Regions from separate parts of the Chromobacterium phragmitis genome, predicted to be linked through region 3. Evidence: predicted binding sites of a transcription regulator. Region 3 holds the regulator's gene; each other region holds the start of a gene.
The links. Region 3 encodes sigma-54, which starts transcription at its own class of promoters, with help from an activator protein. Its sites were predicted from a motif close to CTGGCACGCTTCATGCTT; they were not measured.
Positions count from the first base shown of each region.

Region 1: glnL (nitrogen regulation protein NR(II)) is a predicted target of sigma-54. The motif match lies at 2,969-2,986, and genes of this name have one in related genera.
Region 2: eat (ethanolamine permease) is a predicted target of sigma-54. The motif match lies at 6,215-6,232, and genes of this name have one in related genera.

Region 1 is NZ_CP029495.1:608,519-618,387, reverse strand. Features, by position in the region: gene DK842_RS03060 (substrate-binding periplasmic protein) at 1-352, opposite strand, end outside; gene ntrC (nitrogen regulation protein NR(I)) at 437-1,849, opposite strand; gene glnL (nitrogen regulation protein NR(II)) at 1,876-2,934, opposite strand; gene DK842_RS03045 (DUF4124 domain-containing protein) at 3,057-3,530, opposite strand; gene DK842_RS03040 (helix-turn-helix transcriptional regulator) at 3,740-4,372, shown strand; gene DK842_RS03035 (SLC5/6 family protein) at 4,499-5,815, shown strand; gene DK842_RS03030 (L-cysteine desulfidase family protein) at 5,887-7,197, shown strand; gene glnA (type I glutamate--ammonia ligase) at 7,312-8,730, opposite strand; gene DK842_RS03020 (rhodanese-like domain-containing protein) at 9,004-9,456, shown strand; gene aroE (shikimate dehydrogenase) at 9,598-9,869, shown strand, end outside.
Region 2 is NZ_CP029495.1:2,815,719-2,825,587, forward strand. Features, by position in the region: gene DK842_RS13475 (RidA family protein) at 70-1,341, shown strand; gene DK842_RS13480 (2OG-Fe(II) oxygenase) at 1,584-2,213, shown strand; gene eutC (ethanolamine ammonia-lyase subunit EutC) at 2,550-3,350, opposite strand; gene DK842_RS13490 (ethanolamine ammonia-lyase subunit EutB) at 3,347-4,729, opposite strand; gene eat (ethanolamine permease) at 4,726-6,147, opposite strand; gene aroC (chorismate synthase) at 6,343-7,443, shown strand; gene DK842_RS13505 (EAL and HDOD domain-containing protein) at 7,500-8,924, shown strand; gene DK842_RS13510 (response regulator) at 9,037-9,869, opposite strand, start outside.
Region 3 is NZ_CP029495.1:300,977-310,845, forward strand. Features, by position in the region: gene DK842_RS01495 (AsmA family protein) at 1-830, shown strand, start outside; gene DK842_RS01500 (cation:proton antiporter domain-containing protein) at 889-2,859, opposite strand; gene DK842_RS01505 (KpsF/GutQ family sugar-phosphate isomerase) at 2,971-3,948, shown strand; gene DK842_RS01510 (KdsC family phosphatase) at 4,002-4,526, shown strand; gene lptC (LPS export ABC transporter periplasmic protein LptC) at 4,523-5,092, shown strand; gene lptA (lipopolysaccharide transport periplasmic protein LptA) at 5,082-5,639, shown strand; gene lptB (LPS export ABC transporter ATP-binding protein) at 5,636-6,364, shown strand; gene DK842_RS01530 (RNA polymerase factor sigma-54) at 6,368-7,771, shown strand; gene hpf (ribosome hibernation-promoting factor, HPF/YfiA family) at 7,845-8,177, shown strand; gene ptsN (PTS IIA-like nitrogen regulatory protein PtsN) at 8,300-8,761, shown strand; gene hprK (HPr(Ser) kinase/phosphatase) at 8,754-9,710, shown strand; gene rapZ (RNase adapter RapZ) at 9,691-9,869, shown strand, end outside.

The DNA.
Region 1 (9,869 bases), 310 kb from region 3:
GAAAGGTGGCCATGCGGCGCGATGCGTCGGCCAGGCCGTCGCGCACGGGATAGGCCATCTTGTCGCGGCGCGAATGCTGATAGGAAAGCAGCAGCGCGCCGTCCAGCCGGTCCAGCGCCAGATTCTGCACCAGGCGCTTGCCGGGCAAGCGCTGAAAATGGCCGTGCAGGCCGCAGGCGCGCAGCGCGGACTGGGCCAGCGCTATCGCGCGGCCGCGCGGCGGATTGCCGGTGGATGGGTCTTCTATCACATAGGGGCGGGTCAGCGCGTCGCTGACGCCTATCCGCAGAGGTTCCGCTGCCAGCGAGGGCAGCGGACACAGGCAGGCCAGCAGGATGGGCAGACGGGACATCGGATATTCGGGCGGGGAAAAGTTTGCCTATCCTATCAAATATTATTGAAAATAAGCCGGTAATTTTTGTTATTTATTTAATAGTCATTGATGGTGACTATCCTGTTCTAGCCCTAGTTCCTGGATCTTGCGGGTCAGCGTATTGCGGCCCCAGCCCAGCAGATGGGCCGCCTCCACCCGCCGGCCGCCGGTATGGCCCAGGCTGGCGCGGATGCAGGTGGTTTCGAAGCGGCGGGTCAGCTCGTCGACGATGCCGACGTCGCCGGCGCGCAGGCGGCGGCGGATCTCTTCTTCCAGCATCCGGTCCCATTCGCCGCTGGCGGTCCCGCCGCCCTCGGTCGGCGGCTCGCGCAGTTCCGGCGGCAGATCGGCGATCTCCACGGTCTGGCCCGGCGCCATCACGCAAATCCACTGGCACAGGTTTTCCAGCTCCCGAACGTTGCCGCTGAAGGCGCTGCGCTGGATCAAGGCCATCGCCGCCTCGGACAGCCGCTTGGGCTCCACGCCCAGCTGGGACGCGCTCTTGGCGAGGAAATGGCGGGCCAAGAGCGGGATGTCCTCGCGCCGTTCCCGCAGCGGGGGCAGCCGCAGCCGGATCACGTTGAGACGGTGGTAAAGGTCTTCGCGGAACAGGCCGTCGCGCACGCGCTGCTCCAGGTTCTGGTGGGTGGCGGCGATCACCCGCACATTGGCCTTGATCGGCGTGTGGCCGCCGACGCGGTAGAAATGGCCGTCGGACAGCACCCGCAGCAGGCGGGTTTGCAGCTCGGTCGGCATGTCGCCGATCTCGTCCAGGAACAGCGTGCCGCCCTCGGCCTCTTCGAAACGGCCGCGGCGGGTGGCCAGCGCGCCGGTGAAGGCGCCTTTTTCATGGCCAAACAGCTCGGACTCCAGCAGGTCTTTCGGTATCGCCGCGGTGTTGAGCGCGATGAAGGGCTTGCCGGCGCGGATGGAGTGGCGGTGCAGCGCTTCCGCCACCCGCTCCTTGCCGGTGCCGGATTCGCCGGTGATCAGCACGGTGACGTGGGATTGGGCCAGACGGCCGATGGCGCGGAACACGTCCTGCATCGCCGGCGCCTGGCCCAGCAGCACCGGCATCGCTTCCGGACTGTCGGCGCCCACGCCTTGGGCCTGGCTTTCCGCCAGCGCGCGCTCGATCAGCAGCACCGCCTGGTCGATGTCGAAGGGCTTGGGCAGGTATTCGAAGGCGCCGCCCTGGAAAGCCGACACCGCCGAATCCAGATCCGAGTGCGCGGTCATGATGATCACCGGCAGCTGTGGGTGGTCGCTCTTCACTTTGGCCAGGAACTTCAGGCCGTCGGTGCCGGGCATGCGGATGTCGGAAATGATGGCTTGCGGCCTGTCGTCGTACAGCGCGTTGAGCGCGTCGTCGGCGCTGGCGAAGCTGTCGTAGGCGATGCCGGCGCGGGTCAGCGCCTTTTCCAGCACCCAGCGTATCGCCTTGTCGTCGTCAATGATCCAGACCGGCTTGGCCATGGCGTTCTCCTCGTGTTCTTTTGTCGTTATCCCGCGTCGTTGCCGAAGGGCAGCAGCACGGTGAAGCAGGTCTGGCCGGGGCGCGACTCGAATTCTATGCTGCCGCCGTGCTGGTGGACGAAGGCCTGGGCCAGCGTCAGCCCCAGGCCGGTGCCTTCGGCGCGGCCGGTGACCAGCGGGTAGAAAATATGGTCGCGGATGTCGTCGGGTATGCCGGGACCGTCGTCGACGATTTGCAATTTCAATGCCAGCTGGTGGCGTTTGCGCGCCAGCGTGATCTGCCGGGCCACCCTGGTGCGCAGCGTGACCCGGCCTTGGCCGCGCAGCGCCTGCACCGCGTTGTTGACGATGTTGAGCGCCACCTGGATCAACTGCTCCTTGTCCGCGGTCAGCAGCGGCAGGCTGGTGTCGTAGTCGCGGACGATGGCGAGGCCCTGCGGATATTGGGCCAGCGCGATGCTGCGCACCCGCTCCAGCACCTCGTGGATGTTGACCTGGCTGCGATTGTGGCTGCGGTGCGGGGCCAGCAGCCGGTCCACCAGCGTCTGCAGCCGCAAGGCCTCTTCGGTGATGACCTCGGTGTATTCCTTCAGCTCCGGCCGGTCGGCCAGTTCGTGCTCCAGCAACTGCGCCGCGCCGCGGATGCCGCCCAGCGGGTTCTTGATCTCGTGCGCCAGGTTGCGGATCAGCTCGCGGTTGGCCTGGTGCTGCAGCAGCGAGCGCTCCTCGTTGGCGATCTTCAGCTGCTGGTCCAGCGGCCTGAGCTCGATCAGCGCCTGGCAGCCCTCCGCGTCTATCGGCGTGATCGACAGCATCACGTGCAGCGCGGCGTCGTTGTGCAGCGGCTTCAGCTCCAGGTCGTGCTCGATGTAGCTGGCGCCCTGGCCGAGCGCGGTGGCGAGCGCCTGGCTCAGCGCCGGGCAGGGCTGGAACAGATCCGGCAGCGCGTGGCGCAGCAGCTCGCGGCTGCCCAGGGCCAGCAGATTTTCGCAGGCGGGATTGACGAAGCGCAGCGCCGCGTCGGCGTCGCAGATCAGCACCGGGGTGTCCAGCAGCTCCAGGCCGGCAAAGCTGGGTATCGTCATGGGTAGGGGCTTGGTGGTGGCGTCGGGCAGGTCTCAGCAATAAACGCGCCAGCCGCCGGGCCGTTCGGCCGGGGGCGGGACGCGAGTATCGATATCAGTTTGCACCAATCTGGTGCAAATGGCTATGGCAGACCCAATTCCTTCTTCAGCGCGGCGACATTCTTCTCGCGGTCAGTGACTTCGTTCTGCAGCTTCTGCACCCGGTCCAGGTATTTCTGGTAGTTGCGGGCCTCGTCTCCCAGCCGCACCGCCTTGCCGTCGGCCAGCGCCTTCTTCGCGGCGTCCAGAGCCTTGGCCTCGTTGGCCAGCTCCTGCTCCAGGATTTTCTTGCGGCCGCCATCGCGCTGCTTCTGGGTATCGGCGTCCACGCTGGGGTAGCCGCCGGACGCGGCCGGCTTGTCGGCGGAGGCGGAGCCGCCGCGCGGCTTGGCTTTTTGGCCGGGATAGGACGATAGCGGGTTCAGCTTGATGGGTTGCGCGCCGCGGATGGGCACGTTGGTGTAGGTGACGTTGCCTTGCGGGTCCACGTATTTGTAGATCGTGGCCGCCTGGGCGAGGCCGCAGGCGAATAAAAGACTGAACGCGAGTGTTTTCATGGCCGATGGAATTCAGAGGAGGCTCGTGAATGATAAGCAAATCTGTTGCCGCCGTCACAGCCGGATGCCGGCGGGGCTTTTTCGGGCTGGCGCGCGATGGGCGGACGATAAGAATGGTATTGACATGCATCAATCGCCGCCGTGGTTGCAAGTGACATGGCCGAAGCGTGATAGATAGACTCTCCGAAAAATAATTTTTTATCACGCCTATGAAACTGCATATCGACGCCGACATCCTCGCCGACTTCGTGGCGGCCCTGCTGGGGCCGGACAGCGAGGTGGCCGTGCACGACCTGTCCGATCTGAACGCTTCCCTCAAGGTCATCCGCAACGGGCATCTGTCCGGCCGCAGCGTCGGCGCGCCGGCGACGGACCTGGCCCTGCGCATGGCGCAGGAATGCTCGGGCAAGAACCGGGAAAACTTCCGTCTCAACTACCGCAGCAAGACGCGGAACGGTGCTTTGCTGCGCTCGTCCACGCTGGTGCTGAAGGACGATGAGGGCCGTGCGGTGGCGATGTTCTGCGTCAATTCGGACGACAGCCGCTATCAGCGAGCCAAGGAGGCGTTCCTGTCCCTGCTGCCCGCGGATTTGTCCGACGAGCAACACCAGGAGGTGTTGTCGGCGGGCGTGGACGAGGTCGGCGAGGAAATCATGCGCAGCGTGCTGGGCCAGTACCCGCTGGACCCGGCGCGCTTGTCGGGCGAGGAGAAGATGCTGGCGGTGCGCGAACTGGACAAGCGGGGGTTGTTCTCGATCAAGGGCTTCATCGGCAAGGCGGCGCTGGCGCTGGATATCTCGGAGCCCACGCTTTACCGCTACCTGAAGCAGTGCCGGGAATGAGGGCGGACTGAGGACGCCAGGAAACAAAGCGCGGGCCGCAAGCACGGCGCGGGCGGAGAAGCCGCGCCCCCGGCTGGGGGCGGGAATCATGATTCGACATGTGAAATCATTAGAGGGGAACTCGGTATGAGCATCAGCCTGGCGGGCGTCCAGCCCAGAGAGAGCGCAGCCCAGCGCGCGGGAATGAGCGAAGAGGAATGGCGGCAGGCCATACGTTTCGACAGCACGGACCGCGGTTGGGTCATCATGAGCATAGGCATGGCCATCGGCGCCGGCATCGTCTTCCTGCCGGTGCAGGTGGGGCTGATGGGGCTGTGGGTGTTTCTGCTGTCGTCCATCATCGGCTATCCGGCGATGTATCTGTTTCAGCGGCTGTTCATCAACACCTTGGCCGCATCGCCGGAATGCAAGGACTACCCCAGCGTGATCAGCGGCTATCTGGGCCGGAACTGGGGCATTTTGCTGGGCGCGCTGTACTTCGTCATGCTGGTGATCTGGGTCTTCGTCTATTCCACGGCCATCACCAACGACAGCGCCTCCTTCCTGCACAGCTTCGGCGTGACCCAAGGCTTGCTGTCGGCCAATCCGTTTTACGGGCTGGCGCTGATGTGCTTGCTGGTGGCGCTGGCCTCGCGCGGGGAGAGAGTGCTGTTCCGCATCTCCACCGGCATGGTGCTGACCAAGCTGGGCGTCGTGGCGGTGCTGGGCCTGTCCATGGTGTCGGAGTGGAATCTGGTGAATGTGGGCGCGTTTCCATCGCTGGGCCATCTGCTGCGGGACGCGGTGATCATGCTGCCGTTCACGCTGACCTCCATCCTGTTCATCCAGAGTCTGAGCCCGATGGTGATTTCCTACCGGGCGCGGGAGCAATCGCGCGAGGTGGCGCGCTTCAAGGCGATGCGGGCGATGAACATCGCCTTCGGCATCCTATTCGTCACGGTTTTCTTCTACGCGGTGTCGTTCACGCTGGCGATGGGGCATGAACAGGCGGTGCGGGCTTCGCGGGAAAACATCTCGGCGCTGGCGATGGTGGCCAGCAGCATGCCGGGCGACATGGTGAAGCTGTTCAGCCTGATCCTCAATATCTTCGCGGTGATGACAGCCTATTTCGGCGTGTACCTGGGGTTCAGAGAGGCCTGTCAGGGGCTGGCGATGAACCTGTTGCGCCGGGTGCTGCCGGAGGAGCGCATCCGGCCGGACTGGGTGGGCAAGGGCATCATGCTGTTCACCGTGCTGCTGTCCTGGGGCGCCATCGTGCTGAATGCGCCGGTGCTGAGCTTCACCTCCATCTGCAGCCCGGTGTTCGGCCTGGTGGGGTGTCTGATCCCGGCCTACCTGGTCTACCGCGTTCCTTTCCTGCACCAGTACAAGGGAGCGGCGCTGAAGATCATCATCGCCACAGGCGCATTGCTGTGCGTATCGCCGTTCCTGGCCTTTTCCTGACCGTCGCCGGCGAGAAACCGGTACCCAGCCGCGCCGCTTGCCGGCGGGCGTGAATGAAAGTGTGGAATCCCATGACTCAATCCCATCCTAAAATCGGCCTGTGGCCCGGTTTCGTCAAGGCGGCGCGCAAGGAAGTCGTGCCGGCGCTGGGCTGTACCGAGCCCATCTCGCTGGCGCTGGCGGCAGCCATCGCTGTCCGCGAGCTGGGCCGCGCGCCGGAACGCATCGAGGCGCGGGTATCGGCCAACCTGATGAAGAACGGCATGGGCGTCACCGTGCCCGGCACCGGCGCCGTAGGATTGCGGATCGCCGCCGCTGTCGGCGCGCTGGGCGGCGATCCGGATGGCAAGCTGGAAGTGCTCAAAGGCTTGAGCGGCGAGGCGGTGGCGGCCGGCAAGCGCATGGTCGCCGAGCGGCGGGTGGCGCTGGCCATCGCCGACGTGCCCAACATCCTGTACTCGGAAGCGCGGGTTTTTGCCGGCGGCGAGCAGGCCCGAGTCTGCATCGCCGACGCGCACGCCAACGTGGTCCTGATCGAACGCAACGGCGAAACTGTTTTCCACGCCGGCAGCCCGTCGGCGGGCGAGGAGGGCGGCGATTACGATTTCGCCGACGCCTCGGCGCGCGACATCTACGACTTCGCCACCCAGGCGCCGCTGGAGAAGCTGGACTTCATCCACGAGGCCGCCACGCTCAACGAGGCGCTGTCGCGGGAGGGAATGCGCGGCGAGTACGGCTTGCACATCGGCGCGACGCTTGAGCGGCAAATGCGCGCCGGGCTATTGTCCGACGGTCTGCTCACCCGCATCCTCACCCGCACCGCCGCCGCGTCCGACGCCCGGATGGGCGGCGCGACGCTGCCGGCGATGAGCAACTCCGGCTCCGGCAACCAGGGCATCGCCGCCACCATGCCGGTCGTGGTGGTGGCCGGCCACGTCCACGCCAGCCGCGAGCAATTGACGCGGGCGCTGATGTTGTCGCATCTGATGGCGGTGTACATCCACTCCCGGCTGCCCAAGCTGTCCGCGCTGTGCGCGGTGACCACCGCGTCGATGGGCGCGGCGGCGGGGATGGCGTTGCTGCTGGGCGGCGGCTACAAGGCCGCCGGCATGGCGATCTCCAGCATGATAGGCGACGTGGCGGGGATGATCTGCGACGGCGCCTCCAACAGCTGCGCGATGAAAGTGTCGACCTCGGCAGCGGCCGCGTACAAGGCGGTGCTGATGGCGCTGGACGGCGCCTGCGTCAGCGGCGACGAGGGCATCGTCGAGCGCGGCGTGGACGCCTCCATCGCCAACCTGGGCCGGCTGGCCACCCAGGGCATGGCGCAGACGGATGTCCAGATTCTGCAGATCATGATGCGCAAGCGAGAGGCGGCCTGATTCGGAGGCCCTGGCGCGCAGGCATGAGAAAAGCGGCCGCAGGGCCGCTTTTCTCATCGGGCAAAAACCATCCCCGCCGGAGCGGGGACGGCGCTGTTCAACCGTTTCCGGCGATCACAGCGAGTAGTACATCGCGAATTCCACCGGGTGGGTGGTCATGCGGGTCAGGTTCACTTCCTGCATCTTCAGCTCGATGTAGGCGTCGATCCACTCGTTGGAGAACACGCCGCCGCGGGTCAGGAACTCGCGGTCCTTGTCCAGCGCGGCCAGGGCTTCATCCAGGCTGGCGCATACGGTCGGGATCAGCTTGTCTTCTTCCGGCGGCAGGTCGTACAGGTTCTTGTCCGCGGCGTCGCCCGGGTGGATCTTGTTCTGGATGCCGTCCAGGCCGGCCATCAGCAGCGCGGAGAAGCACAGGTACGGGTTGGCCAGCGGATCCGGGAAGCGGGCTTCGATGCGGCGGCCCTTCTGGCTGGCCACGTGCGGAATGCGGATGGAGGCCGAGCGGTTCTTGGCGGAGTAGGCCAGCTTCACCGGCGCTTCGTAGTGCGGCACCAGGCGCTTGTAGGAGTTGGTGCCCGGGTTGGTGATCGCGTTCAGCGCCTTGGCGTGCTTGATGATGCCGCCGATGTAGTACAACGCGGTGTCGGACAGGCCGGCGTAGCCTTCGCCCGCGAACAGGTTCTTGCCGTCTTTCCAGATGGACTGGTGGACGTGCATGCCGGAGCCGTTGTCGCCGACGATGGGCTTAGGCATGAAGGTGGCGGTCTTGCCGTAGCTGTGGGCCACGTTGTGCACCACGTACTTCAGGATCTGGGTCCAGTCGGCGCGCTGGGTCAGCGTGCTGAACTTGGTGCCGATCTCGTTCTGGCCGGCGGTGGCCACTTCATGGTGGTGCACCTCAACCGGCACGCCCAGCTCTTCCAGCAGCAGCACCATCGCGGAGCGGATGTCCTGCGAGGAATCTACCGGCGGCACCGGGAAATAGCCGCCCTTGATGCCTGGACGGTGGCCCATATTGCCGCCTTCGAACTCTTCGGCCGACGCCCAGGCCGCTTCTTCGGCCTTGATCTTGACGAAGCAGCCGGACATGTCGGTGCCCCATGTCACGCCGTCGAAGATGAAGAATTCCGGCTCCGGGCCGAAGTAGGCGGTGTCGCCCAGGCCGGACGCCTTCAGGTAGGCTTCGGCGCGCTTGGCGATGGAGCGCGGGTCGCGGTCGTAGCCCTTGCCGTCGGCCGGATCGATCACGTCGCAGTGCATGAACACGGTCGGCTCGTCGAAGAACGGGTCGATGCGGGCGGTGGCCGGGTCGGCCATCAGCAGCATGTCGGAAGCCTGGATGCCTTTCCAGCCGGCGATGGAGGAGCCGTCGAAGGCGTGGCCGCGCTCGAACCATTCGTCGGCGTCTTCCAGCAGCACGTGGGCCGGGATGGAGACGTGCTGCTCTTTGCCGCGGGTGTCGGTGAAGCGCAGATCGACAAATTTGACGTCGTTTTCTTGGATCAGTTTGACTACGTCGGCTACTGCCATGTTTTATCTCCTGAAAGGCAACGTGCACCCAAGGGCAAGTGCGTGAAAATTTTGGTACGTCCCCGGTAAGCAGGAAGCGTGCCAGCTCCAAAATCGCTGCTGCTGCATTGTGTCATAGGCGCTTTGGCATATCCAGCCGGCTGGAATGATTGGGTTTGAACCAATCTGGTGCCTTGATCCATGGCATGCACCATGATGGTGCTATTTGCCAGCCATGCCGGGCGGGTCGATAATCGGCAACATAAGCCAAGCGTGTTGCAGGAGAAAAACATCATGAGCAAAGTCAGCCAGATTCTGCAGGCCGCGCACCAGCGCGCCGAGCAATTGAGCCTGCCCTATAGCGGGGCGGTGCTGCCCGATGAGGCCTACGAACTGATGCAGGGCCTGCCCAAGGCGGTGCTGCTGGATGTGCGCAGCCACGCCGAATGGCAGTTCGTCGGCACGGTGCCGGAGGCGGTCAACATCGAATGGCGCAGCTATCCGGGCATGGAGCCGAATCCCCATTTCCTGGCCCAGCTGACCCATCAGGTGGACCCGGAGGCCGTGCTGCTGGTGATCTGCCGCTCCGGCGCCCGCTCCGACCAGGTGGCGCGGCTGGCCGCGGCCCACGGCTACAGCGAGGTCTACAACGTGCTGGAAGGCTTCGAGGGCGACCGCGACGCCGACGGCCATCGCAACTCGGTCGGCGGCTGGCGCTGGCGCGGCCTGCCGTGGGTGCAGGGCTAGCGGATCGCCGCGGTGGTTGATGTTTGCGGCGTTACGCGGCAAAGTGGGGGATGAACCCGTTGCCCGAATCCGCCGGAAAGCCATGGTCTTCGCCGGCGGCCAAGGAACGCAGAAAACATATCGCATTTTGGAAAACCGGACATGACCGACCGTTACGCCGTCATCGGCAACCCGATCTCCCACAGCCAGTCGCCGTTCATCCACGAGGAATTTGCCCGCGCCACCGGGCAAGACATCGGCTACGAGCGCCTGTTCGCCGATATCGGCCGCTTCAACGAGGTGGTGGGCGAGTTCGTCGCCGCCGGCGGCAAGGGCCTGAACATCACGCTGCCGTTCAAAGGCGACGCCTTCCGCTACGCCTCCGAGCTGACCGAGCGCGCCCGCGCGGCAGAGGCGGTCAATACGCTGACCTT
Region 2 (9,869 bases), 2.3 Mb from region 3:
CCGCCGATGGTGAGGCGATATATATTCGGCCATGCTGCGGATGAATTTGAACTGAACAGGTATACCATCATGAGTAGTTTCAACGCGGTACTGGCAAGGAATTCGGAAAAGGCGCCGACTGGAATGGGGCCATATTCCCAAACGGTAGCCTTCTCGCACTACAACAATCTGTCGGCTCAGTTGCCGGTGGATCCGGCCACGGGGCGCTTGGTGGCTGGCGGCGTGAAAGAACAGGCCGAAAGATGCTTCAAAAATATCCAGGAAATTATAAAAAGCATCGGCCATGAGATGAGCGACGTGGTGAGGATCACCATTTTCCTGCAAGATATCTCGGACATGCATGCGGTCAATGCGGTGTACTCCGGCTTCTTCCCGGATTATGTCCCCACCTTGACGACTGTCGCGGTCGCGGCTTTGCCGATGGGCGCCTTGTTGCAAGTAGAGGCTCTGCTTTCCAATGGCGAAGGCACCATTCCCAATGCGCCGCAGGCGGGCGACCTGATTAAGATCGCAAGCGAGACCGGCCATGCGCCGACCAGCCATTTGTCTACCCAATCGGTAGCCTTTTCCCATTACAACAATATCTCGGCTCAATTGCCGATTGATCCTGAATCCGGAAAGCTGGTCGCCGGCGGAGCAAGAGAGCAGGCTGCCCAGTGTTTGAAGAATATCCGGGCGATTCTGGAAAATATCGCCGTGCCGTTTGACGATATTGTCAAAATCAATATTTTCCTTAAAAACCTGTCGGACATCGAGTCGGTGAACGAAGCTTACCGCGCGTGCTTCCCGGATTCCGCCATCGCTCGGGCAGTGGGTTATGTTCCGGCGCGCACCGTGGCGGAAGCCGCTGCGCTGCCTATGGACGCTCTGGTGCAAATTGAAGCGGTGGTATCGCATGGAGACGGCACGCCGCCGCAAGCGGTTGAAGACAGGCACGGCATCGTGATCAAAGCGCATAACACTGAAAACGCTCCCCGTTGCCCGCTTTCTACGCAAACGGTGGCATTCTCCCATTACAACCATCTTTCCGCTCAATTGCCTTTGGATCCCGAGACGGATGAAATGGTGGCCGGCGGCGTGAAAGAGCAGGCCGCGCAGTGCCTGAACAACATCAAGGCCATCGTGGAAAGCATAGGCCACGCGATGGGCGATGTGGTCAAGGTCAATGTTTTCCTTAAAAACATCGCGGATATGGATGCGGTGGACGAGGTTTACACCACCTTCTTCCCGGGCGGCGTTCCCGCGCGGCGGGTGGTGGGCGTTGGCGCCTTGCCTCGCGGCGCGATGATACAAATCGATGCCGTGGTGGCCAATGCCGAGGGCACGCCTCCGAAAGCATAAGCAGTCGTTTTTTTGAAAAGGGAGCGGAATCATTTTCCGCTCCCTTTTTCAATGGCGCGGTCCGCGGCAGGCCTGTCTGGAGAGCGGAGGCCAGACCCGCTGGCAACCTGTGTGCGAGCAGGGCGCGGAGACGGCGCCGCTCCGATTCGGCTGGATAAGCTGGCGAGGATTGATATTCGACATTCGCCAGCGGGTGCGGCATGTGGTAGAAAGCGTCAGCCCGTTTTCTGGACAACTTCGACATGACCGCGCTGCAATTCGAACTCGACGCCGTACTCGACACCCTGGCCGGCCAGGGCTGGATCGTCATTCCTCAAGCCCTGCCGGCGGAATGGGTCGCCAATCTGCGCGAAGCCTGCCTGCAGGTGTGGGACGAGGGCCGCTTCCACGAGGCCGCCACCGGCCGCTCCGGCGGCCAGGCGCGCCGCGCCGAGATCCGCTCCGACTCCGTATTGTGGCTGGACCAGGTGGACGAGTTGCCGGCGGTACGGGCTTATCACGCGGCGATGGACGAGATCATGCAGGCAGTGAACCGCGGCCTGTACCTGGGCTTGGCCGAGCTGGAGTCGCATTTCGCCGTCTACCCGGAAGGCGCCTTCTATAAAAAGCATCTGGACCGTTTTCAGGACGACGACGCGCGCACCCTGACCACGGTGTTCTATCTCAATGAAAACTGGCCGGCCGATGCCGGCGGCCAGATCCGGCTGTATCTGGACCAAGCTTGCGAAGCGTTCATCGACGTGGAGCCGGAGGCCGGCACCCTGGTGCTGTTCCTGGCCGACCGTTTTTGGCATGAGGTATTGCCGGCCAAGCGGCAGCGCTTGTCGGTCACCGGCTGGTATCGCCGCCAGGGCGGCAGCTTGCCGTGGTGAGTGTGTTGACGGTTCTTATCATTTGAATCCGCTGCGCGGATGATGGGTTTTCATAGCCGGGGCTGCCCGGCGAGCAGGGAGGGGATATTTGCGTGGCCAAATATCCCCTCCACCCCTAAAGGCCACCCTGCAAGCCTGGCCTTCGGCTCCCCGCCGGGTCCCGCCAGGCCCGAGGCGCGGCTGAACTCTCTGCGTGCGAATCTTCCAGATTCGCTCAGCGATGCGCGCTAACGTCGCGGGGCTCAAACAAGCAGCCGCTTAAAACCTCGGGCCTGCCACCCGGCGGCAGGCTTGAAGGGAGTTGGGGTGCGCCGGATACGTGGTTTGCTTCGTTTGCTAGTTTCTGACCAAGCTGGCCTGCCTCGCCGCCAGCGCCGCCCAGCGCGGATCGGCGGCGCTGCCGTCCTTCAGCGCCACGCCGGTAGGCTGGCGCAGCGCGGCGTCTATCAGCCAGGCCAGCTTGAACGCGGCCAATGGGTAGGGCAGGCCGTTCGGCCGCACATTGGAAATGCAGTTGCGCTCGGCGTCGCTGCGGCCGGCGCGCGGCGCGGCGGTCAGGTACAGGCCCAGGCTGTCCGGCGAGCTCAAGCCGGGTCGCTCGCCTATCAGCATCGCGGTCATCTTGGCCCCCATGATTTCTCCGGCCTCGTCGCCCAGCGCTACCCGCGCCTCGCGCGCGATCAGCAGTGGGCCGACGCTCAGGCCCATCTCCCGCACCCGCGGCAGCAGCTCGCGCAGCAATGGCGCCGCGTGCAGGGCGGGCGCGCGCGAGGACAGGCCGTCGGCGATGAGGATCAGCAGGTCGCAGCCTTTGCCGGTTTCGGCCAGCAGCCGCGCGCGGCTGGCCTCGTCCAGCCTGCGGCCCAGGTCCGGCCGCTGCAGGTATTCGGCGCGGCTGCCGGCGGCGCTGTGGATGTCGATGACGCGGTGGCCGTCGGCCGCCAGCTCTCCGGCCAGCGCGGCGGCGTCCAGCGGCGTGTGCACCGCGTCGCGCGCCTGGGCGTGGGCCAGGGCGAAGCGCAGCGTTTCGCGGCAGGGCAGGCTGTTGCCGGCGCGGCCCAGCGCGATGCGGGCGGCGGTGAGGCGGGACAGCTCGCCCCAGCCGTCTTCGGTGATGGGATTTTGCTTTTCTTTCACGCCACGCCCTCCATCAGCGCCAGCAGGCGCTGGTTTCTATCCTGCGGCAGCAGCTTGCCGCCACGGGTGATTTCCATCGCTTCCAGCCAGTCCTCGAATTCCGGCGCGCGCTTCAGTCCCAGCGCATTGCGAAGATAGAGCGCGTCGTGGAAGGAGGTGCTCTGGTAGCCCAGCATGATGTCGTCGGCGCCGGGCACGCCGATGATGAAATGCGTTCCGGCCACGCCCAGCAAGGTCAGCAGCGCGTCCATGTCGTCCTGATCGGCCTCGGCGTGGTTGGTGTAACAGATGTCGCAGCCCATCGGCAGGCCCAGCAGCTTGCCGCAGAAGTGGTCTTCCAGGCCGGCGCGGAGGATCTGCTTGCCGTTGTACAGGTACTCCGGGCCGATGAAGCCGACCACGGTGTTGACCAGCAAGGGCGAGTAGCGCCGCGCCACCGCGTAGGCGCGCGCCTCGCAAGTTTGCTGGTCCACGCCCCAGTGCGCGTTGGCCGACAGCGCGCTGCCCTGGCCGGTTTCGAAATACATCACGTTGTTGCCCACGGTGCCGCGCTTCAGTTCCCGCGCCGCCTGCTGGGCCTCGTCCAGCACGGCGAGGCTGACGCCGAAGCCGGCGTTGGCCTTCTCGCTGCCGGCGATGGACTGGAACACCAGATCCACCGGCGCCCCCTGGCGGATCAGCTGCAGCGTGCTGGTGACGTGGGTGAGCACGCAGCTTTGCGTGGGGATGGCGTAGCGCTGGCGGACCTCGTCCAGCAAGGTCAGCAGGTTGCGGATGTCGTCCGGGCTGTCGCCGGCCGGGTTGATGCCGATCACCGCGTCGCCGGCGCCGTAGAGCAGACCGTCCAGCGTGGCGGCGGCGATGGCGCGCGCGTCGTCGGCCGGGTGGTTGGGCTGCAGCCTCACGCCCATGCGGCCCGGCAGGCCCTGGGTGTTGCGAAAGGCAGTGACCACGCGGCATTTCTTCGCCGCCTGCACCAAATCCTGATTGCGCATCAGCTTGGACACCGCCGCCGCCATTTCCGGCGTGAGGCCCGGCGCCAGCGCGGCCAGCGTTTCCGCCGTGGCGGCGTCGGACAGCAGCCAGTCGCGCAGGCCGCCCACGGTCAGGTGGGACACGGTAGAGAAGGCGGCCGCATCGTGGCTGTCCAGGATCAGCCGCGTCACCTCGTCTTCCTCGTAGGGAATCAGCGCCTGGTTGAGAAAGACGCTCAACGGCAGATCGGCCAGGCACATCTGCGCCGCCACCCGCTCCTCGGCGCTGGCGGCGGCCAGGCCGGCCAGCTGGTCGCCGGAGCGCAGCGGGCTGGCCCGCGCCATCAGCGTTTTCAAGTCGGCGAAGCGATAGGTCCGCGGGCCTATGGTGATGGCGTGGCTCATGTCTGGCTCCGGATCGTGGGGGAGGGCTGGGCGGCAATCTCAGCCGAACCTTGCAGCTGAGCGTCGACGCCGGCTTCGGCGCGCTGGCGGGCGGTGGCGAGGAAGTACAGGTAGCCGGCGGCCAGCATGGCGGCGAAGATGGCGGCCAGCAGCAAGTTGTAATAAATCATGGCGATCAGGCAGATGACGGAGCAGCTCAGCGCCAGCGCTGGCAGCCAGGGGTAGCCCGGCGCGGCGTAGGGGCGATACAGCGCCGGCTCGCGGCCGCGCAGCCGGAACAGCGCCAGCATGGACACGATGTACATGACGATGGCGCCGAACACCGACAGGGTGACGATGTTGGCGGTCAGCGGCTGGCCGGCGATCTGCACCAGATCGTCGCTGAAAATGGCGGCGATGCCGACCGCGCCGCCGGCCAGGATGGCGCGGTGCGGCGTCTTGAAGCGCGGATGGACGGCGGCCAGCGCGCGCGGCAGGTAGCCGGCCCGCGCCAGGGCGAAGATCTGCCGCGAATAACCCATGATGATGCCGTGGAAGGACGCCACCAGGCCGAACAGGCCCAGCCACACCAGCATGTGCAGCCAGCCGCTGTGCTCGCCCACAATCCGCTTCATCGCCTGCGGCAGCGGGTCGTTGATATTGGCCAGCCGGCTCCAGTCGCCGGCGCCGCCGGCCATGATCATCACGCCGAAAGCCAGCGCCGCCAGGGTGAGGATGCCGGCGATATAGGCGCGCGGAATGGTGCGCGCCGGGTCCTTGGCCTCTTCGGCCGCCATCGCCGCGCCTTCTATCGCCAGGAAGAACCAGATCGCGAACGGCAGGGCGGCGAACATGCCGCCGACCGCGCCCCAATGGAAGGCGTCCTGTCCGGCCCAGCCATGATGCAGGAAGTGATCCCAGCTAAAGCCCGGCGCCACTACGCCCATGAACACCAATAATTCAAATATGGCCAGCAGCGTGACGGCGAGTTCGAACATCGCGGCGATGCCGACCCCGGCGATGTTCAGCGCCATGAACGCCAAATAAGCGCCGCAGGCGGTCCATTTCGGCGCCAGCCAAGGGAACTGCACATTGAGATAAGCGCCGATGGCCAGCGCGATGGCCGGCGGCGCGAACACGAATTCGCACAGGGTGGCGAAACCGGCGAGGAAGCCGCCTAGCGGGCCGAAGGCGCGGCGGGCGTAGGCGAACGGCCCGCCGGCGTGCGGGATGGCGGTGGTCAGCTCGGTGAAGCTGAAGATGAAGGCGGCGTACATCAGCGCCACGAACACGGTGGCGCACAGGAAGCCCAAGGTGCCGGCCTGCGCCCAGCCATAGCTCCAGCCGAAGTATTCGCCGGAAATCACCAGGCCGACGGCGATGCCCCATAATTGCCAGCCTCCGAGCTTGCGCGCGAGGCCTTGCGTCGATGCGTTCATTGCAGACTCCTGTCCGATGGGTGGGCCTTCCGCGCGGGAAGGGCGGCCAGCGCCGCATCGCCTTGCTATGCAAAAAGAATGCCAGCGTCCGGTTTGGGTTTCAATGCTTTTGGCATCTGTCTGGCGTGCGGGCCGGCTGCGCCGCGCGCCATGCTAGAATCGATCAGGATATGAAACGGAGCAGGGGAAAAGCAGATGTCTGGCAATAGCATGGGACGCTTGTTCACGGTAACTTCCTTCGGCGAAAGCCACGGGCCAGGCATAGGCTGCGTGGTGGACGGCTGCCCGCCGGGACTGGCGCTGACCGAGGCCGACATCCAGTTGGAGCTGGACCGGCGCAAGCCCGGCACCAGCCGCCACGTCACCCAGCGCCGCGAGCCGGACACGGTGGAGATCCTGTCCGGCGTCTACGAGGGCAAGACCACCGGCACGCCGATCGCGCTGTTGATCCGCAACACTGACCAGCGCAGCAAGGATTACGGCAATATCGCCGACACTTTCCGTCCCGGCCACGCCGATTACTGCTATTGGCATAAATACGGCACCCGCGATCCGCGCGGCGGCGGCCGCTCGTCGGCGCGCGAGACCGCGGTGCGCGTCGCCGCCGGCGCTATCGCTAAAAAATGGCTGAGCGAGAAATACGGCATCGTCATCCGCGGCCACATGACCCAGATCGGCGAAGTGCAGATGTCGTTCAAGGGCTGGGAGCATGTGGGCGCCAACCCCTTCTTCAGCGCCGATCCGGATATCGTGCCGCGGCTGGAAGAGTATATGGACAGCATCCGCAAGAGCCTGGATTCGATAGGCGCGCGGCTGCGCGTGGTGGCCGACAATGTGCCGGTGGGCTGGGGCGAGCCGGTGTTCGACCGCCTGGACGCCGACATCGCCTACGCGATGATGAGCATCAACGCGGTCAAGGGCGTGGAGATCGGCGCCGGCTTCGGCTGCGTGGCGCAGAGGGGAAGCGAGCACGGCGATGAGCTGACGCCGCAAGGCTTCGCCAGCAACCACGCAGGAGGCGTGTTGGGAGGCATCTCCACCGGCCAGCAGATCGATGTGTCCATCGCCATCAAGCCGACTTCGTCCATCGCCCAGCCGCGCCGCTCCATCAACAAGCAGGGCGAGGCGGTGACCATGGAAACCCATGGCCGCCACGATCCCTGCGTCGGCATCCGCGCCACGCCCATCGCGGAGGCCATGTTGGCGCTGGTGTTGATCGACCATGCGCTGCGCCATCGCGCGCAATGCGGCGATGTGCGGGTGGAAACGCCGAGAATTGCGGGGCGTATCGGCTAGAATTCAGCTATACCGGCCGGGCGGGATCAGGGCCAGTTCAACCTCGGGATGACACCATGCTGAAAAATCTGATAGATGGATTGGCCGGACGTCTGAAAAAGAATACGCACGGAGAGGAGCCGGAGCCGGAGGAGGAAAGGCCGGAGCCGCCGCCAGCCGTCATCACACCGCCGCCGGAGGAAGAGCCGGCGGAGCTGCCTCCCACGCTGGGCTTCGTGTCCCACCAGCCGGTGATGGATCGCCAGCAGCGCGTCGTCGCCTATGATTTTTTCGTCCGCCAGGGCAAGCGCAACATCGAGGCGGGCAAGCAGCAGGAGTTCGACCGGCTGCTGCTGGCCACGCTGCACAATATGGACATCTTCCGCTTGCTGGCTTACCGACGCGCCTTCGTCCATGTCGCGATGACTTCGCTGGAGGACCCCCAACTGCGCGGCATGCCGGCCGGCAGCGTGATCTTCGTGCTGGAGCCGGTGCCGGGCATGGTGGTGGCCGAGCACATGCTGCGCGAGCTGGACGATTTGCAGAAGCTGGGCTTGCGCTTCGCGCTGGAGCCGGCCGCCTACGACCAGACCATGCTGACCCCGGGCCTGCAGGCCGATCTGTTCAGCCGGGTGGATTTCATGGTGCTGGATTTCGCCGGTCCTTCCACTCGGGTGCTGGCGCCGATACTGGACCAATTGCCCAAGCGCTATCCGGGCGCGCGGTGGATGGCGCGCAACGTCGGCACCGCCGAGGATCTGGACGTCTGCCTGCGCGCGCCGGGCAACAACCGCTTCGCGTTGTTCCACGGCCCTTTCGTCACCACCGCGCACGCGCTGGAGGGCGGCAAGGTGGACACCAATCAGACCCGCGTGCTGCAGATCATGCGCCTGCTGCGCACCAGCGCCGATCCCAAGGAGGTGGAGGCGCAGTTCAAGCTGGATTCGGTGTTGCTGTTCAAGCTCTTGCGCTTTATCAATTCGCCGATACACGGCTTGAGCCGCAAGGTGCAGACCATAGAAGAAACCTTGTTGCTGTTGGGGCGCGAGACGCTGTTCAAGTGGCTGTCCATGCTGCTGTTCACTTCGCGCAAGGAGGACGGCACCGCGTTGTCGCTGCTGGAGAAGTCGCTGATCCGGGCCCGCTTCATGGAAAAGCTGGGCGGCTACCGGGGCAACAAGCTGGAGGCCGAGCACTTGTTCCTGACCGGCATGTTTTCTTTGCTGGACGTGCTGCTCAACCAGCCTTTCCCCGATGTGCTTGACCCGCTGGAGCTGCCGCTGACGGTGAGAGAGGCGGTGGTGGAGCAGAAAGGCATCTTCTCGCCCCACCTTGCGTTGGCGCTGGCCTGCGAGCAGGGCGACAGCGCGCAGATCGAGGCGCTGGTGAGGGTGCTGGATTTCGATGTGGACCTGGCCAACCAGTATTATCTGGACTCGGTGGTGTGGGCGCAGGTGGTGCTGCGCGACAGCGAGGTGCACAACAATGTAGAGGCGGTTTAGCGCCGCGCGACTCCATTCCTGCGCAAGCCTTCCGCCCTGGCATGTCAACGGACTCCCGCGGGCATTGGGCGGCGGCGTCGCTTGGAAACCGCCCCGCAGTGGCGGGGCGGGCTCAGAACAGCATCAATTCATCGTGCTCGGCCTGCTCGGCCCGGTCTCCCCAGATGTCCTTGATTTCCAGCAGCTTGGGCAGCGCGGCGTCGAACACTTCTATCAACCTGGGTTCGAAATGGCTGCCGCGCCCGTCGCGCAGCGTGGTCAGCGCTTTTTCCAGCGGCCAGGCATCCTTGTATGGGCGCTTCATCGTCAGCGCGTCGAACACGTCGGCCAAGGAGACGATGCGGGCCGATTCCGGTATCGCGGTTCCGGCCAGGCCGTCCGGGTAGCCGCTGCCGTCCCACTTTTCGTGATGGCGCAGCGCGACCTCTGCCGCCAGCTTGAAGATGGGCGCTTCGCTGCGGATCAAGATGTCGTGGCCTATCCGGGTATGCGTCTTCATCACCTCCCACTCTTCCGGCGTCAACGGGCCCGGCTTGCGCAGAATGGCGTCCGGGATGCCCAGCTTGCCTGTGTCGTGCATGGGCGCGGCCATTTCCAGCAGATGGCAGGACGGCGCGTCCCAGCCGCTGGTGGCGGCCAGCATCGCGGAATAGGCGGCCATGCGCCAGATGTGGACGCCGGTGTCGGTGTCGTTGAAGTGGCCGGCCTGGCCCAGCATGTAGATGGCGTCGCGATGGCTTTTCTCCAATTGGGTGGCCTGCACCAGCGACAAATGGGTGCGCACCCGGGCCAGCACGATGGAGGGCGAGACCGGTTTCACCAAGTAGTCGACCGCGCCGGCTTCGAAGCCTGCCGCCTCGTTGCCGATTTCAGATAACGAGGTGACGAAGATCACGGGCGTGGACGACGATTGCGAATCGCTCTTCAGCCGGCGGCATACTGTGT
Region 3 (9,869 bases):
TCCAGAACACCAATGAGATTCCGCTGGACTGGCTGGACTTCTTCGACCTGAACGGCAAGGTGGCGATAGGCGAACTGGAAATGGGTCGTTTCCGCATCAACAACATCAGCAGCAATGTGCGCATCAATCCGCGCGCCTTCGAGCTGGACCAGATGTCGGCCGACATCTACGACGGCCGCCTGCAGGGCGACGCCTCGCTCAGCCGGCGCGACGTGCCCCACCTGCAGGTCAAGCAAACCTTGCAAGGCATGAAGATACGCCCGTTGCTGGTGGATCTGTTCAGCTTCAGCCGCCTGGATGGCAAGGGCAACGGCAAGATAGACATCAACGCCGACGGCAAGTCTTTCGCCGAACTGCGCAGCACGCTCAGCGGCGACGCCTCGTTCAGCCTGAACAACGGCGCGCTGACCGGCATAGACCTGGTGGCGGCGCTGAAAAATCTGCCGGCCGAGCTGAAGGAATGGAACGGCGCCGCGCAAAACGATCAGAAGACCACCTTCTCCACGCTGTCCACCAGCTTCAAGCTGGACAAGGGCGTGGCGCGCAGCCAGGACCTGAAGCTGGCCTCGCAGCTGGTCAACGTCAACGGCGGCGGCAAGATGGACCTGAAGCAGAACATCGTCGACTACACGATGGACGTACAGGCCAACCCTCAGGAGTTCGCCCGGCTGAAAGGCGTCAACGTGCCGCTGAAGATCACCGGCCCGATCAACTCGCCGGTATACGCGCTGGACTTCAACGCGCTGGTCAAGGGCAAGAAGACCGAGGGCGAGAAACAGCAGGCGCTGAAGCAGCAGCTGCAGAAACAGATCACCACCATTCTGCCTTGAGCCGCCCAGCCCAAGACAAAGCCCCGGGAAACCGGGGCTTTTCGCATTGCGGCCAGACTCACTCGCCCTGCAATATCCTGGACTCCGCCAGCGCCAGCTGCTCCGGCGTGCCCAGCAGCACCATCACGTCATCCGGCGCGATCTCGAAAGCGGCATCGAAATCGGTGCGGCGCACCCGCTGGCGCCGAATGGCCTTCACCTCAACCCCCAGCTCCGCCAGCCCCAGCGCGCCCAGCGGCTGGCCTATGGCCGACGCGCCGCCGCATACCTGCACGCTCAGCAAGCGCGGCACCAGCGACTCCTCCAGGCTTTCCGTCTCGTCGCTGCTGCCGCGGAAGAAGCCACGGAACAGGTCGTAGCGCTCCTCCCGCACCGCGCGGATGCGCCTCAGCACGCGGCTGGGCGGCACGCCGGCCTCCAGCAGCGCTTGCGAAGCCAGCATCAGGCTGCCCTCCATCACTTCGGCCACCACCTCATCGGCGCCCGCCTGGCGCAGGGTGTCCAGCTCGCTGTCGTCAACCGTGCGCACGATCACCGGCAGCTCAGGCCTGGCCTCGCGAACCGTATGCAGGATGCGCAGCGCGGCGTGGGTGTCGGCGAAGGTCACCACCACCACCTTGGCCCGCATCAGGCCGGCCGCGATCAGCACCTCCTTTTTGCCGGCGTCGCCGAACACCACCTGGTCTCCCGCCTCGCCGGCCTCCCGCACGCGCTCCGGGTCCATGTCCAACGCGAACATATTGATGTTCTCCGCCTCCAACAGCCGCGCCAGCGCCTGGCCGCTGCGGCCATAGCCACAGATCAGCACGTGATCGTCCTTGCTCATGCCGGCCACCAGCATCTGGTGCAGATCCAGCGACTGCAGCATCCAGTCCTGCTTGATCAGCCGACGGGTGATGCGCTCGCCGTGCAGAATCAGGAATGGCGCCGCCAGCATCGAAATCAGTATCGCGGCGATGGCCGCCTGCGCCATCGGCGCCGGCACCAGATTCAGGTTCAGCGCCAGCGACAGCAGCACGAAACCGAACTCTCCGCCCTGCGCCAGCGCCAGCGCCGAGCGCATCGCGTCGTTCGAGCGGTGGCCGAATAGCCGCCCCAGGCCGAACACCACCGCCAGCTTCAGCGGCAGCAGCAGGGCCAACAGCAGCAGCACCTCGCCAAAGCGATCGAACAGCACCGCCAGCTCCAGCTTCATGCCCACGGTGATGAAGAAGAAACCCAGCAGGATATCGCGGAAGGGCTTGATGTCCTCTTCCACCTGATAGCGGTATTCGGTTTCGGAGATCAGCATCCCGGCGACAAAGGCGCCCAGCGCCAGGCTGAGCCCGGACAACTCGGTCATCCAGGCGATCCCCAGCGTCACCAGCAGCACGTTGATCATGAACAGCTCGCCGGAACGCTGCCTCGCCACCAGATGGAACCACGGCCGCACCAGCCGCTGGCCGAAAAACAACAGCAGCGCCAGCACCACCAGCACCTTGCCGCCGGCCTTGGCCAGATCCAGCCACAACGTGTCGCTGCCGCCGGCGAAGGCCGGCAGCATGATCAGCAGCGGCACCACGGCGATGTCCTGGAACAGCAGCACGCCGATCGCCAGCTGGCCGTGCGGCTGATTCAATTCCAATCTCTCGGCCAACAACTTGCTGACGATGGCGGTGGACGACATCGCCAGCGCGCCGCCTATCGCGAAACCCGTCAGCGGACTGCCGGTCAGATAAGCGATGGCCATCGCCACCAGCAGCATGGTCAGCGCCACCTGGGCGAAGCCGACGCCGAACACCAGCTGCCGCATCGCCTTCAACCTGGGCAGCGAAAATTCCAGGCCGATGGTGAACATCATGAACACAATGCCGATCTCGCCGAGAAAGGCCGTCTCCTGTCCCTGGGGAATCAGGTTCATCACCCCCGGCCCCGTCAGGAAGCCCACCACCAGGTAGCCAAGCATGGCCGGCACTTTCAGGCTGCGGCACAAGGTGACCACCAACACGGCGGACAACAGGACAAGGACGATGGGGGCCATGGAATGCATCGGCGGTCGGGGCTCCAGGGAAAGAATTGGCAACGGAAAACACGACCGCCAAGCAAAACTTGCACCAGCACCCGCGTCAATCGATTATAACCTTTGATATACTTTTGCCTTATGGAAAAAACTCACACCAGCCGCCTGGAGACGGCGCGCGACGTGCTGCTGACAGAAGCGGCCGCGCTGAGCACCCTGGCCGAGCGCCTGAACGGCGAATTCCTGGACGCTGTGGAAGCCATCCTGGCCTGCAAGGGCCGCGTGATCGTCACCGGCATGGGCAAGTCCGGCCACGTGGGGCGCAAGATCGCCGCCACCCTGGCCAGCACCGGCACGCCGGCCTTTTTCGTTCATCCGGCCGAGGCCGCCCATGGCGACTTGGGCATGATCACCGGCGACGACATCGTGATCGCGCTGTCCAACTCCGGCGAGTCGGCCGAGGTGGTGTCCCTGCTGCCGGCGCTGAAGCTGAAGGGCGGCAAGCTGATCGCGGTGACCGGCCGGACCGAATCCACGCTGTCCCAGGAAGCGGACATCCTGCTGCACACGCATGTGGACAAGGAAGCCTGCCCGCTGAACCTGGCGCCCACCACCAGCACCACCGCGCAGATCGCGCTCGGCGACGCGCTGGCGGTGACGCTGATGGAAGTGCGCGGCTTCGGCAAGAGCGATTTCGCGCTGTCCCACCCGGGCGGCAGCCTGGGCCGCCGCCTATTGGTGCACGTGAAGGATCTGATGCACGACGGCGATGCCCTGCCCCGCGTCGCGCCAGGCACGTTGTTGAAAGACGCGCTGCTGGAAATGTCGCGAAAACGGCTGGGCATGGTCACCATCAGCGACGCCGACGGCACGCTGCACGGCATCTATACAGACGGCGATCTGCGCCGCACGCTGGAAAAGGGCGCCGACCTCTACAGCCTGAAGATAGACGAGGTGATGGGCCGCCAGCCGCGATCCATCCAGCCGGACAAACTGGCCGCCGAAGCTGGCTTCCTGATGAAACAGCACCAGATCACCAGCCTGGTGGTCGTAGACGCCCAGGGCAAGCTGGCCGGCGTGCTTCACATGCACGACCTGCTGCGCGCCGGCGTGTTTTAAATATCGAACATCGCAGCCGCCAACCGCATGGCTGGCGGCTGCAAGGACAAGCAATGCGTATGATTTCCGAGCAGGCCCGCAAGGTGAAGCTGCTGATCATGGACGTGGACGGCGTCCTCACCGACGGCCGCCTGTACTACAACGCCCAAGGCGAAGAGAGCAAGTCCTTCTACGTGCAGGATGGTCTGGGCCTGCGCCTGCTGCAGGGCACCGGCGTGCAGCTGGCCATCATTTCCGGCCGCGCCGACCGCTGCGTCGAGCACCGGGCCCGGGCGCTGAAGATAGACCACTACTATGGCGGCGTGCACGACAAGAAAGTCGCCCTGGCCGACCTGCTGGACAAAACCGGCTTCGCGCCCGACGAGTGCGCTTTCATCGGCGACGACCTCATCGACCTGCCCATCCTGACCCGAGTAGGCCTGGCGGTGGCGGTCCCCGAAGCCCCGCCGCAGGTTCGCCAGCACTGCCATTACGTGACCGGCAACCCCGGCGGGCACGGCGCGGTGCGCGAGCTGGCCGAGCTGATCATGCAGGCCCAAGGCACGTTCGAAGGCGTGCTCGCGCGGTATCTGGCATGATCAAGCTGTTGCGCTCCCACCGCCTTTTCCCGGTGCTGCTGATCGGCCTCACCGCGATGCTGACGCTGTGGCTGGATCAGATCTCGCGCTGGGATACCCGCCATCGCGAGCTGGACCCGGACAAGCCCGAATACGTGGCGGACAACCTGGTGGCCATCCGCTACGACGCCCAGGGCAGGCTGATGGACAAGCTGGTCGCCAGCCGCATGTGGCAATACCCGGGCAAACCCGACGCCTACTTCGAAAACCCCGACCTGTACCAATACCAGCAGGGCGTGCTGCAATACCATGTGACCGGCGAAACCGGCCGCTACAACAGCAAGAACCAGCAGGCTTACTTCGACAAGAAGGTCGTCCTGATCAAACCCGCAGACAGCAAACAGCCCGAAACCAAGCTGGTGAGCAGCGCGATGTTCGTCGACACCGGCAAGCGCTTCGCCAGCTCGAAGGCGCCGTCGGTGATCTACCACGGCAACTCGGTGGCCAACTCCATAGGCTTCAGCTACCTGGAGTCCCAAGGCGTGCTCAATCTGCACTCAAAGACCAAGATCATCTATGCCAAATAACACCCGACTCCTGCTCGCCGGCCTGCTGCTGTCCGCCGTCTCGTTCGCGCACGCCGAGCAGGCCGACCGCAACAAGCCCATCGAGATCACCAGCGACAACGGCTGCACCATGGAGCAGACCAAGGGGATCTCCACCTGCACCGGCAATGTGGTGGTGATCCAGGGCACGCTGCGCCTGAACGCCGACAAAGTCGTGGCCATGCAGGACCAGCAAGGCAACCAGACGCTGCAAGCCAGCGGCCGCATCGTCACCTTCCGTCAGAAGCTGGACAACAACGGCGGCTGGATCGAAGGCCAGTCCAGCAAGCTCGACTACGACAGCGCCAAACACTTCGCGGTGCTGACCGGCAATGCCCGCGTCAAACGCAACGGCGACCTGGTGATAGGCAACGTGATCACTTACGACACCCAGAGCGAGGTTTACCAGGTGATGGGCGGCGGCGCCAATGCCGGCAAGGGCGGCCGCACCACCGTCATCCTGCAGCCGAAGAACGCCGCGTCGCAGCCGGCCGCCGCCAAGCCCGCCGCTGGAGCCTCCAAGCCATGAAGCGCAGCGTACTCGCCGTATCCCGCCTGAAGAAGCGCTTCAAAAAACGCACCGTGGTCAAGGACGTGTCGCTGAGCATCGAAAGCGGCGAAGTCGTCGGCCTGCTCGGCCCCAACGGCGCCGGCAAGACCACCAGCTTCTACATGATCGTCGGCCTGATCGGCGCCGACGACGGCGACATCCGCCTGGACGACGAAGCCATCACCCGCTATCCGATGCATCAGCGCGCCCAGCTGGGACTCGGCTACCTGCCGCAGGAAGCGTCCATCTTCCGCCGGATGACGGTGGAAGAGAACATCGCCGCCATCCTGGAAATCTCCGGCCTCAAGGGCAAAGAACTGGAAAAAGAGCTGGACCTGCTGCTGGACGACCTCAACATCGGCCATTTGCGAGAAAACAACGCGCTGTCGCTGTCCGGCGGCGAGCGCCGCCGGGTGGAAATCGCCCGCGTGCTGGCCACCCGTCCTCGCTTCATCCTGCTGGACGAGCCGTTCGCCGGCGTGGACCCGATCGCGGTGATCGACATTCAGAAAATCATCTCCTTCCTGAAGGAGCGCGGCATCGGCGTGCTGATCACCGATCACAACGTGCGCGAGACGCTGCGCATCTGCGACCGCGCCTACATCATCAGCGACGGCTCGGTGCTGGCTTCCGGCCAGCCGGAAGAACTGGTCAACAACGAAAGAGTGCGCGAGGTCTACCTCGGCGAACATTTCCACCTGTAAATGATGAAACAGTCACTTCAGCTCAAGGTTTCCCAACAGCTGACGCTGACGCCGCAGTTGCAGCAATCCATTAAGCTGCTGCAGCTGTCCACGCTGGACCTGCAGGCGGAAGTGGAGCGTTTCCTGCTGGATAATCCCTTGCTGGAGCGCGGCGACGATCCGCGCGACGGCGAAGCCGCGACGAATGGAGCGGAGCAGAAAGACGGCGCGGCCGAATCGGCCGAAGGCGACAGCCGCGACGACAGCGCCGGCGAATTGCTGGACTGGGGCGCGGGCGGACGCAAAAGCGACGACGACGATTTCGACCCCATGCTCAACGTGCCCTGCCCGGTCAGCCTGCGAGAGCACCTGCTGACGCAGTTGGGCGAAATCGTCCTCTCCGACCGCGACCGCGCGGTGATGCGCCTCTTGATCGAAGAGCTGGACGAGGACGGCTATCTGCCGCAGGACTTGGACGAACTGGCCGGCAACCTGCCGCTGGAGCTGGAGCTGGACAGCGACGAACTGGCCGTCGGCCTCGCGTTGCTGCAGCAGTTCGATCCCGCCGGCGTCGGCGCCCGCTCGCTGGCTGAATCGCTGGAACTGCAGTTGCGGCGCCTGCCCGGCGGCAAACCCGGCCACCCGCTGGCGCTGGCCATCGTCCGCGAGCATCTGCCGCTGCTGGGCGGCCGCGATTACGCCAAGCTGAAAAAACTGCTGCGCTGCGACGACGCCGCGCTGCGCGAGGCGCAGGCGTTGATCGCCCGCCTCAACCCGCATCCGGCCACCGGCTTCAGCCACGGCGACGTCCATTACGTGATTCCCGACATCAGCGTGCGCAAGCTCCGTGGCCGCTGGGCCGCGGAGCTCAATCGCGCCGCCATGCCTCGCCTTCGCGTCAACCGCCTGTACGAGCGCATGCTGGCAGACAGCCGCGGCCAGGGCGGCGAAATGTCCGGCCGGCTGCAGGAGGCGCGCTGGCTGGTCAAGAACATCCAGCAGCGGTTTGACACCATACTCAAAGTGGCGGAAGCTATTGTCGAGCGTCAACAGTTGTTCTTCGAGCGCGGAGAGGTGGCGATGCGGCCGCTGATCCTGCGCGACATCGCGGAAGAGCTGGGACTGCACGAATCCACCGTTTCCCGCTCCACCAGCCAGAAATACCTGCTCTGTTCACGAGGTTTGTTCGAGCTCAAGTATTTCTTCGGCAGTTCGCTGGAAACTGAAAGCGGCGGAGAGTGCTCCGCCACCGCGATCAAGGCCCACATCCGCGGCATGATAGACGCCGAGGACCGCGCCAAGCCGCTGTCCGACAGCGCCATCGCCGACGCGCTGGCCAAGCAGGGAATACAGGTTGCCAGACGCACCGTAGCCAAGTATCGTGAAGCCATGCAGATTCCGGCGGTGAGTCTGCGCAAGGCGCTATAAAAACCGAGACGCCTCAGGAATACAATGCCGCCCGACAACCCGACCGGGCGGACAAACCAGAAGGAGCTAGGGTATGAACCTCAAAGTAACCGGCCTGCACCTGGAAGTCACTCAGTCGCTGCGCGAATACATTGAAAACAAGCTGGAGCGCGTTACCCGCCACGTCGACCACGTGATCGACATCTCCGTCACCCTGTCCGTGGACAAGCTGATCCAGAAGGCTGAGGTCAACGTCCACCTGTCCGGCAAGGACATCCACGTGGAAGCTTCCGAAGCCGACCTCTACGCCGCCATCGACCTGCTGATGGACAAGCTGGACCGCCAGGTGCTCAAGCACAAGGAAAAACTGACCGAGCACCGCGCGCTGGGTTCGGGCGAAGCCTCCCAGACCCAGGCTTCGCTGTAAGGCCTGATTGAAGACAACGGGAGCCTCGCGGTTCCCGTTTTTCTTTGCGCTTGCCGGTTTTCAGTACTATCAAGGCAACGTAGAATTCGGACTTTCCCCAAGAGCCGCATGCATAAGCCAACATGAATCTCATCGGCAAGATCCTGACTCCGGACCATATCCTGCTGGATCTGGACGTCGCCAGCAAGAAACGGGTGTTCGAACAAGTGGGCCTGCTGGTGGAAAACACCCGCGGCATCGCCCGCAGCGAAATCTTCGACAGCCTGTTCAGCCGTGAAAAACTGGGCTCCACCGGACTCGGCCAAGGCGTGGCCATTCCCCACGGCCGCGCCCGCGGCCTGAAGGAGGCGACCGGCGTATTCATCCGCCTGAAGGCGCCGATTCCCTTCGACGCCCCGGACGGCAAGCCAGTGCAATGCCTGTTCGTGCTGCTGGTGCCCGAACACGCCACCGATCTGCACCTGCAGGTGCTGTCGGAACTGGCGCAGATGTTCTCCAGCCGCCAGATGCGCGAGCAGATGCTGGGCCTGAACGCGCGCGACGACCTCTACAAGCTGCTTAGCGACTGGACGCCCCATGCCTAGCATCACCGTACGCCGGCTGTATCAGGAAAACCAGCAGAAGCTGAACCTGACCTGGGTCGCCGGCACCGGCGGCTCGGACAACGTCATCGGCAACGACGACCAGCGCCCCACGCTGGCGCTGGTCGGCCACTTGAACTTCATCCACCCCAACCGGGTGCAAGTGCTGGGCCTGGCGGAAGTGGACTACCTGAACAAGCTGGAGCAGTCGGCGGCCAAGACCGCGCTGGACCAGCTGTTCCACAAGAGCATGTCGGTGGTGATGGTGGCCAACGGCCAGCCGGTGCCGCGGCTGCTGCGCGACTACTGCCACAGCCACAACGTGCCGCTGATGTGCAGCACGCTGGAAAGCCCGTACCTGATGGACGTGCTGCGGATCTATCTCGCCCGCGCGCTGGCGGTGTCGACCGTGCTCCATGGCGTGTTCCTCGACGTGTTCGAGATCGGCGTGCTGATCATGGGCGACTCGGCGATGGGCAAGAGCGAGCTCGCGCTGGAGCTGATTTCCCGCGGCCACGGCATGGTGGCCGACGACGCGGTGGAGCTGTACCGCATCGGCCCGGATACGCTGGAGGGCCGCTGCCCGCCGCTGCTGCGCGACTTCCTGGAGGTCCGCGGCCTGGGCATCCTCAACATCCGCACCATCTTCGGCGAAACGGCCGTCCGCCCCAAGAAAGTGCTCAAACTGATCATCCACCTGGTCAAGGCCAACGACCAGGCGATGCAGGCGCTGGACCGGCTCAACATCCAGTCCGAAACCCAGGACATCATCGGCGTCACCGTGCGCAAAGTCGTGCTGCCCGTCGCCGCCGGCCGCAACCTGGCGGTGCTGGTGGAAGCCGCGGTGCGCAACTACATCCTGCAGCTCAGGGGCATAGACAGCACCCGCGAGTTCATCGAGCGCCACACCAACTTCTTGAGAGACCAGGAAAATGCGCCTGATATTGATTAGCGGCCTGTCCGGTTCCGGCAAGTCGGTGGCGCTGCGCGCGCTGGAAGACTCCGGATTCTATTGCGTGGACAACCTGCCCGCCACTTTGCTGCCCGAGGCGATGACGATGTACGCCGACTTCGGCTACGAAGACATCGCCATCAGCGTGGACACCCGCTC